One region of the Desulfosporosinus sp. BICA1-9 genome, then DNA from elsewhere that is predicted to be linked to it. Evidence: predicted binding sites of a transcription regulator. Region 1 holds the regulator's gene; each other region holds the start of a gene.
The links. Region 1 encodes LexA, which represses DNA repair genes until DNA is damaged. Its sites were predicted from a motif close to CNAACANNTGTTNG; they were not measured.
Positions count from the first base shown of each region.

Region 2: JL57_RS16350 (putative DNA modification/repair radical SAM protein) is a predicted target of LexA. The motif match lies at 1,382-1,395, and genes of this name have one in related genera.
Region 3: JL57_RS21885 (putative DNA modification/repair radical SAM protein) is a predicted target of LexA. The motif match lies at 1,908-1,921, and genes of this name have one in related genera.

Region 1 is NZ_JUEE01000088.1:76,474-79,759, reverse strand. It holds gene JL57_RS11830 (D-alanyl-D-alanine carboxypeptidase family protein) at 1-501, opposite strand, end outside; gene JL57_RS11825 (M23 family metallopeptidase) at 619-1,407, opposite strand; gene lexA (transcriptional repressor LexA) at 1,551-2,165, shown strand; gene JL57_RS11815 (D-alanine--D-alanine ligase family protein) at 2,379-3,286, opposite strand, start outside.
Region 2 is NZ_JUEE01000136.1:19,595-22,880, forward strand. It holds gene JL57_RS16345 (acetyl-CoA hydrolase/transferase family protein) at 1-1,120, shown strand, start outside; gene JL57_RS16350 (putative DNA modification/repair radical SAM protein) at 1,436-2,737, shown strand; gene JL57_RS16355 (TIGR03915 family putative DNA repair protein) at 2,716-3,286, shown strand, end outside.
Region 3 is NZ_JUEE01000173.1:10,189-13,474, forward strand. It holds gene JL57_RS21880 (TIGR03915 family putative DNA repair protein) at 1-585, opposite strand, end outside; gene JL57_RS21885 (putative DNA modification/repair radical SAM protein) at 564-1,865, opposite strand; partial or broken gene JL57_RS35195 (CoA-transferase) at 2,229-2,511, shown strand; gene JL57_RS21890 (hypothetical protein) at 2,988-3,209, shown strand.

The DNA of each region.
Region 1 (3,286 bases):
TCCTGGACTGAGTCCAAGTCTGGAGCCTTCTACCGTTACTTCAGGGCCGACCTTCACGATATCCGTCTCTTTCAAGCTCTCTTCAGCGATTAAACCAGTGAGGAGTTTCAAGGTGCTGGCAGGGGCGCGTTGTAAGTCAGGATTTTGTGATTTAAGTATCTGGTTCGTTTGGGGATCAAGGAGTACGTAGCTTACCTTTGGCGCTATGTGCTCCGAAGCTGAACTTGAACTTGAAAATGAAGTATTAGTATTAGTATTAGTATTAGTAGTATTATCTTTACTTGTAGGTGTAGCAATTGCTATAGCAGCAGCTGTTGGTGTAGGAGTAAGTGAGGTCATGGACTTGAAGATTTTTAGTTTAGTTTCAGCTAATGTAATAAGGCCTTTGACCTTGGCAGGGCCTAGATCAAAATAGCGGAATCCTACCAACGATAATATTCCAATGAACATCACAAGTATAATTCCCTTTGATCTGAAATGTCTTCGCTTTTTATAGCTCAATGATTAACCCCTCCTAGGGCATCTCCTTAGTAATTACTTATGCTTACCCGAACTTATAGTTTCTGATTGCACAAACAAGGTTATTATAACTAATTTTAAAATATTGAGCAAGTTCCTTTATTTCATCCATAGTTGCCAAACTGCCAAAAAAGGATAGGGATTGACCCATTTTCCATTGGGTAGTTCAATTCCAAAATGAAGATGATCGGGTGTAGTCAAGGCGTCTCCAGTGTGCCCCATCCCTCCTATGGCCTCCCCTTTTTCGATTCGTTTTCCTTTACTAAGGTGCGGCGAACTATATTGCAGATGGGCGTAATAATAATAATTTCCATCATCCCCTCGTACTCCGACTCGTTCTCCACCCAGCCTGTTCCACCCTAACTGCTCAATCTTTCCCCCACAGATACTAACAATGGGAGTCCCTTCCTTTCCAAACAAATCTGTCCCTTCATGTCTGCGGAATCCTCCTTCTCGATCTGCACCAAAGCTATCATCGAACCAGGTCGCACCCTGCACAGGAAAGACATATTTCTCGGGATAATAATATGTATATTGCTTTAGGATATCCCGATGCCTCCGAACTTTTTTAAGGGAAGCTGACGGAAGCGTGCCCCAGTTTAAGTCTTTAAATAGAACTTGATTGCGAAGTTGGTCAATAAGCGCCTGAGCTTCTTTTTCTGGTAGAGTCGAACGGATTGCTAATAAATCCTCCCATGAAGCAGTAGGGGATTTGAGGCTATCTTCATGGCACTGTTTCACAAGAGTAGGTGTTACTGAACTCAAATACGGATAGATATCTTCTGATATATTAGGTGGCTTATGAAGTAAATGCCATGCAATCATGCCGAGTAAAATAAGAAATATGAGCTGAGCTAATCTGTGTTGGAGTCTGGTATAAATTCTCATCTTATTCCCCTACTTTCTTCAAAGATCATTTTCTTTTCACATTCTCGTTTATACTGACTATACATGATTCATTGCGAACATTTGTTTGCACTTTACGGCAATGGATGGTACAATATTCCTGAATAGATGGGGGTGTGATACTTATGTACCCGGATTTATCAATGCGTCAAACGAAGATCTTGGAATTTATTAAAGAAGAAATACGTAAAAAAGGATATCCTCCTGCCGTTCGGGAAATAGGCGAAGCTGTTGGTTTACTATCTAGCTCTACAGTGCATGGACATCTTCAGACCTTAGAGGAAAAAGGGTATATCCGGCGTGATCCTACAAAGCCTCGGGCCATCGAGATCTTGGATAGTTCTATTGACCCAATTGACAAGCAGAAAGCGATACATGTGCCCATTGTGGGTCGTGTAACTGCAGGACAGCCGATTTTAGCTGTGGAAAACATTGAAGGCACCTTTCCCCTTCCGGACGATCTGGTTCGTCAAGATAATGTTTTTATGCTTAAGGTTCAAGGAGATAGCATGATTGAAGCAGGCATTCTGGATGGAGACTACATTATCGTCCGTCAACAAAATGTAGCTAGAAACGGCGAAATCGTTGTGGCATTGATAGGTGATGAAGCAACTGTAAAACGATTTTTTAAAGAAAGAACGCTCATTCGGCTCCAGCCCGAAAACTCTGCTATGGAACCAATCTATTCCCAGGACGTCTCGATTTTAGGGAAAGTTGTCGGTGTCTTTCGTACCCTCTAATAAGACGCCCCCTAAACAATATGCACTAGAAAGAACGCTTACTATTACTCTTTCATTTTTTATCAGTATTTTATCAAAGCACTAAATTTGATAAATAAAATAAGGGGAGCAGAGATGGATATCCATCTCTGCTCCCCTTTATGATCGGGAATACATGAAACCTAAAAGTAGGACTCTTTAGTAGCGGTTAGCCATCGGTTGCCATCGGCAACCTTATTCAGGCGAGATTTTGGAGCTTTGTTTATCCTGAAATCGTTCTAAACCTAAAGTGATTAATTCATCAATCAAATCAGAGTACGGAATTCCGGTAACCTCCCAAAGCTTGGGGTACATTGAGATTTCCGTAAAACCTGGTAAGGTATTAATTTCGTTTAGGTAAATCTCGTTTTGAGGGGTTACAAAGAAATCAACACGACTCAAACCACAGGCTTCGACAGCACAGAAAGCTTCAACGGCCATCTTCTGTAAACGCTCTACGATAGATTGATCGAGGTCTGCCGGGATCAACAGTCTAGAACCAATATTGGAATACTTTGCTTCATAAGTATAGAATTCCTGCGCAGGTAAAACTTCTCCAGGAAGCGAGGCTTTTGGCCTGTCATTCCCCAGAACAGAGACTTCAATTTCTTGGCCAATAATTGTTTCTTCGACAACGATTTTACGATCGAAGTTCGCTGCAACCTTTAGCGCATTCTGCAATTCTAAGCGATGATGGGCCTTGGATATTCCCACACTTGAGCCTAGATTAGCTGGCTTTACAAAGCAAGGATAGCCTATCTTTGCCTCGATTTGATTAAGACTTGTTTCTACCTCGTTCAGTAAGTCTGAACGAAGTAACGTCAGGTAGCGTGCTTGGGGCAGCTCCTTTTCATGGAAAACGGCTTTCATCCGATCTTTGTCCATACCAAGTGAGGAACCTAAAACGCCTGATCCTACATAAGGGATATTAGCCATTTCGAGTAATCCTTGAAGAGTTCCATCTTCCCCATAGGGTCCATGAAGGACAGGAAAAATCAGATCAACTTTCCCTTGGTTTGGCAGAACACGACCATCTAAAGCAATAAAATGCGGGTTTGTCGGATCAATAACCAGCGTAACCTGACAAGCTTGATCTTGGGAAG
Region 2 (3,286 bases), on a different contig from region 1:
ATTCTTGTCAAGGCGCAAGCGCCGTTACATGGATCCTTCCTATGCTCCTCATATTTCCATAGAATCCTTTTTTGTCACAAATGTTGTGAGAAATCTAATTCGGGATGGATTTGCAACCTATGTGCCGTCAAACTTCGGCGACATACCCAGTTTAATCAGAAAAAGCGGCTGTGATGTACTGATGCTCACTGTTGCGCCAATGGACGAACATGGATATTTGAATTTTGGCTTAGGGTGTGACTATACTCTCGCTGCAATGGAAGTTGCCCGGAATATAATTGTAGAGGTTAATCCCAACATGCCCAGGACCAGAGGGTATAACAACATTCATATTTCCAAGGTGGATTTGGTCGTAGAATATGATGTGCCGATGATAGAACTACCTGTTCCGCTGGTAACAAAGATGGATGAAACGATCGGTTCTTATATAGCTGATCTTATTGAAGATGGCTCCACTCTTCAAGTAGGTATTGGAGGTATTCCCACTGCGGTATGCAAGTTTCTGGAACATAAAAAGGACCTAGGTATACATACTGAACTTATCACTGACTATCTTATAGATCTTGTAGAAAGTGGGGCTTTAAACGGGAGCAAGAAATCCATTCATAAGGGCAAGATTGTGGCTACTATCGTCGAGGGCACCAGAAAATTGTTTGATTACGTTAATAATAATTCCTCTATTGAATTACATCCGGTGGATTATACTAATAATCCTAACATTATTGCTCAAAACCATAAAATGATCAGTATCAACGCTACTATTGAGGTTGATTTATTTGGACAATGTTGCTCTGAAAGTATTGGAACCACGGTTTGGGGAGGAAGTGGAGGGCAGTCGGATTTTGCCAGGGGTGTGACTATGTGCCCAGATGGTAAAGGCTTTATCGTCCTGAAGTCTACGGCAAAAAATGGTACAATCTCCAAGATTGTTCCCACTTTGAGTCCTGGAGCGAGCGTAACTACTGGTAGAAACTATGTTGATCATGTGGTAACTGAGTATGGAGTTGTCAAACTTCGTGGTAAATCCACAAGGGAAAGGGCTCTCGCTCTGATCAGTATTGCCCATCCTGATTTTCGGGATCAACTGCGCCACGCAGCAAGACAATTTAAAATTATCTAGCAAAATGACTGGGGTAATATGCAAGTGACGATCTCAACATTGATATGCTCCCCCCATGGTAGAGAGGTTAATAATAAAACCTACTACCATGGGGGGAGCGTTTTCATGTCACAATAAACGACACAGTGCAACGCAAAAACTAGCTATATCACAAGAATTAGCCATATTACAAGAACTTAATAATGGGTAAGCTCGTCAGAATGTATAAATGATGTAAGATACTTTCTGGAGCTCAAGTGTTCGGTATCATTCTCTTTGACAAGAACATATGTTTTGTATTATAGTATGGATAGTGGGTAAGTGAGGTGTTTGTACATAGATATTTTTGATAAGTTAACTATCTTATCAGACTCAGCTAAATATGATGTCGCTTGCACCTCTAGTGGTGTCGACAGAAGTGGCAAGAAGGGCAGTATCGGTAGTGCTGCAAAAGCAGGCATATGTCATAGCTTTTCGGCTGATGGGCGGTGCATATCTTTGCTGAAAGTGCTGATGACAAATATCTGCGTCTTTGATTGCAAATACTGTGTGAATCGAGTGTCGAACGATACTGTAAGAGTTGCGTTTACGCCCCTTGAACTTGCAGAACTTACGATAAACTTCTACCGACGTAACTATATCGAGGGTTTATTTCTCAGTTCCGGGGTAATTAAAAGCCCTAACAACACTGTTGAGCAAATGATTAAGGCCCTTGAGTTATTGCGTAACGATTACCACTTTGGCGGCTATATTCATGTCAAGGCCATACCTGGAGCAGATAGCGAGCTGATTACACGCTTGGGACTCTTGGCCGATCGGATGAGTATTAACATTGAGCTTCCTTCCCAGGAGAGTCTGAAGCTATTAGCTCCAGACAAAACAAAGGAGTCCATCTTACGTCCTATGGGTCTAATTAGTAGTAAGATCCAGGAAACTAGTACGGATCTTGTAAAATACCATCATGTGCCAAAATTTGCGCCGGCTGGCCAGAGCACCCAGCTTATTGTTGGGGCGACATCGGATACAGATCATAAGATATTAACTCTAACCGAAGGGCTATATAAAAAATTCCACCTCAAAAGAGTCTTTTTCTCGGCCTATATGCCTGTTGCTGAACATTCACTCCTGCCAGCGCTTGATATTAAACCACCTCTAATGCGTGAGCATCGACTTTATCAGGCCGACTGGCTATTACGGTTTTATGGCTTTGAAGCAAAAGAACTGCTTGATGAGCAAAATCCCAATTTCAACTTACAGGTCGATCCTAAATGCAATTGGGCTCTTAATCATCTGGAGAAGTTTCCCCTTGAGATTAATAAAGCGCCGTATGAAATGCTTTTACGAGTGCCAGGAATTGGCGTGACCAGTGCCCTGCGTATTCTCACAGCTAGGAGAAGCGGTCCGCTTGATTTTGCGGGACTAAAAAAGATAGGTGTGGTACTAAAACGCGCACAGTATTTCATTACCTGTAAGGGAAAGATCATGGAGGGTCTAAAAATTACATCAGATGGAGCCATTGGAGTGCTGATGGCTGACCAGTACAAGCTGCCATCACACTATCCTGAACAGCTGTCACTTTTTAATGAGCCTCTCATTACCAGAGAGGATGTGCAGCAATGTCTGACAGGACAGATTTAGTCTACGCCTATGATGGCAGTTTTGCAGGACTGATGTGTTGTATCTTCGAAAGCTACGATCAAAAGGAAAACCCCAACCTTATTCGGCCTCCTGGTGTACAACAGAGCCTTTTTGATACTGCGAAATGGATTGAAACGGACGAACATAAGGCGGATAGGGTTTATAACTCGATTCCTTTGAAGATATCTTCCCAAGCACAGGAATTAGTTAAACTTGGATTTTTAACCTGTAATCCGCGCAAAGAATTGTTAATCTATCATTTCCTGCGTTTGGGGTTTAAACACGGCAGCAAGGTTATGACGATGCTCACGAATGATGCCGTCTGTTCCCTCCAAAAGGCAGTTCGCCATTTAACCTCCGAAAGCCATAAGCTCACAGGATTTCTGCGATTTTCCGTCTATGGAGAAGTGCTCGTGGCGGTGATAGAACCTAAAAACTTGGTATTACCCCTATTATCTGCGCATTTTTGTGACCGTTTCCGCAACGAAACGTTTATGATTTATGATAAAACCCACAGTATGGCCTTAATTTATCGCGAGCAAAAGGCAG
Region 3 (3,286 bases), on a different contig from region 1:
GACAAACATCAACTCAGCTTTTTGTGACCGATAAATTAAGGCCATACTGTGAGTTTTATCATAAATCATAAACGATTCGTTACGGAATCGGTCGCTAAAATGCAGTGATAGAAGGGGCAACACAAAGTTTTTGGGTTCTATCACCGCCACAAGCACCTCGCCATAAACGGAAAACCGGACAAATCCTTTAAACTTATGGCTTTCTGAGGTTAAGTGGCGTACTGCTTTTTGGAGGGAACAAACCGTATCATCCGTGAGCATCGTCATAACCTTGCTCCCATACTTAAACCCCAAACGCAGGAAATGATAGATTAATAATTCTTTGTGCGGAGCACACGTTAAAAAACCGAGCTTAACCAACTCCTGTGCTTGGGACGAAATCTTCAAAGGAATTGAGTTAAAAACTCTTTCCGCCTTATGTTCGTCCGTCTCAATCCATTTCGCTGTATCAAAAAGGCCCTGCTGTACACCCGGGGGGCGGATGACGCTAGGGATCTCCTTTTGCTCGTAGCTTTCAAAAACGCAACACATTAGTCCTACAAAGCTACCATCATAAGCGTAGATTAGATCTGTCCTGTCAGGCATTGCTGCACATCCTCGCTCCTAATGAAAGGCTCCCTAAAAAGTGACAGCTGTTCTGGATAATGAGACGTAAGCTTAAACTGATCGGACATAAGCGCTCTAATTGCTTCATCTGACGTTATTTTTAAACCTTCCATGATTTTTCCCTTACAGGTAATAAAATACTGCGCGCGTTTCAGGACAATACCCATCTTTTTAAGTCCAGAAAAATCAATCGGGCTGCTTCTCCTAGCTGTAAGAATACGCATGGCACTGGTCACGCCGATTCCGGGCACTCGTAAAAGCATCTCATAGGGCGCTTTATTAATCTCAAGAGGAAACTTCTCTAAATGGTTGAGTGCCCAATTGCATTTGGGATCAACCTGTAAATTAAAATTGGGATTTTGTTCATTAAGCAGTTCTTTTGCTTCAAAGCCGTAAAACCGTAAAAGCCAGTCGGCCTGATAAAGCCGATGCTCACGCATGAGAGGTGGTTTGATATCTACAGAAGGCAGCAGTGAATGTTCAGCCACCGGCATATAGGCAGAGAAAAAGACCCTTTTAAGATGGTATTTTTTATAAAGCCCTTCGGTTAGGGTTAATATCTTATGGTCTGTGTCAGGCGTCGCTCCCACAATAAGCTGTGTGCTTTGACCGGCCGGCACAAATTTAGAAGCATGACGAAATTTTACAAGGTCAGTACTGTTTTCCTGGATCTTAGTACTAATCAGTCCCATCGGACGCAGAATGGACTCCTTCGTCTTGTCCGGGGCTAAGAGCTTTAGACTCTCCTGAGAAGGCAGCTCAATGTTTATGCTCATCCGGTCGGCCAAAAGACCCAAGCGAGTAATGAGCTCACTATCTGCTCCAGGTATGGCCTTGACATGAATGTAACCGCCAAAGTGGTATGCGTTACGCAATAACTCAAGAGCCTTAATCATTTGCTCAATAGTATTGTTTGGATTTTTAATCACCCCAGAACTAAGGAATAAACCCTCTATGTAGTTACGTCGATAGAAGTTGATCGTAAGTTCTGCAAGTTCTACAGGCGTAAACCCCACTCTTACGATATCGTTTGATACACGATTGACACAGTATTTGCAATCAAAGACGCAGATATTAGTCATGAGCACTTTTAGTAAAGATATGCAACGCCCATCTGCCGAAAAGCTATGACATATCCCAGCTTTTGCAGCGCTACCTATAGTCCCTTGCTTGCCACTTCGATTTACACCGCTGGAGGTGCAGGCCACATCATATTTAGCTGAGTCTGACAAGATCGTCAATTTATCATAAATATCAATGTTCAACACCCCTAACTTCGCAACTATTAAATACTATAATACGAAACATATGTTCTTGTCAAAGAGAAAAAAGCCAAACGTTTGTAAGGGGTGTGATCGAGGTTTCAGCCATTCGTTTTGACTTTCTAACTCTAGCCCGGGTTTAAAGCCGCCTGAACGAATACATGATGCTCATCTTCGATATATACTGGCATTTGTCTAGAAATCCAGGATGATTATCGTACCGTATAGATAAATCCATATTTTGTTGGCATAGTAATTGCATCAAATACATATAGACAAGGATGGGGGAATGTGATTAAGTTACCATAGTTCCCCCATTTCACTCTAAGGAAGGTTGAAATTGACAAAAAGACAAAAGTAATACGTCTTGAAGAAGCTATCAGCAAGATTGAGAATGGCGTTAGTAAGCTCATTGCAACCCACATAGGCACGAACAAAGAAACCGGAAGGCAAATGTCAGCCGATGAGCTTGAAGTAAAGTTGGTACCCCAAGGAACGTTAGTCGAGCAGATTCGGGCAGCAGGCGCGGGTTTAGGGAATTTTGACTCCAACTGGGATTGGAACGATTGTGGAGGAAGGCAAGCAGAAGCTTGTAGTCAATGGTACAGAATATCTTCTGGAACTCCCTGTTCGCGCTAATCTATTAATGAGGAGTTGTTTCACTGGCAGTCCCAGAGCCGAACGACGGAGGAATCTATAACCGGGCAGAGGGATATCAACCAATTAACCAGTGGAGGGAATGTGTTGTTCTTTGTCAGGGAGTACAAAGAGGAGACGAAATTTACATCACCCTACAGACTACCAGAAAAGGACCAATGCATGAAGAGCATCTGATTTATCTTTTGCACATACTTCCATGAATTAACACCTCCTACAAATATTTTAACCAAAAATTTTAAAATTAGTAAGAACTCTTTTCTCAAAATGGTATAATCAGGGTAAATGAAAAGGAGGGAAATCATGCCGCGTCATGCCAGACAAGTATGCAAAACTGGTATCTAGCATTTGATGGAGCGAGATTAACCGTGGAGTACTCTTTCATGATGATGAGGATCGTCAGCGATATTTGGAAACTCTGACACGAATTACCGAGGATAGTTCAATAGCAGTCCTGGGATATTGCCTGATTTCCGAACAAAAGGACCAGGCCATAATTGCCCTTTGGAGTACATCACAGCAGCAACTGATGATATCTGCCTGGAAGACATTGAAGTAAAAGCTTTGAGCGATACCAAGGCGCTTCAGCTTATAAAAAAGTACTGCAAAATGCCAAAGGGGACACTGATGGAAATGACCAAGGCAGATCGGAACGACTTAGTTCGTCAGCTCAAACTTATCTAGGGATTGAGCATCAGGCAAATATCACGTTTAACCGGCGTGAGCTTTAACATCGTCAAAAGGGCATAGTGACACATGAA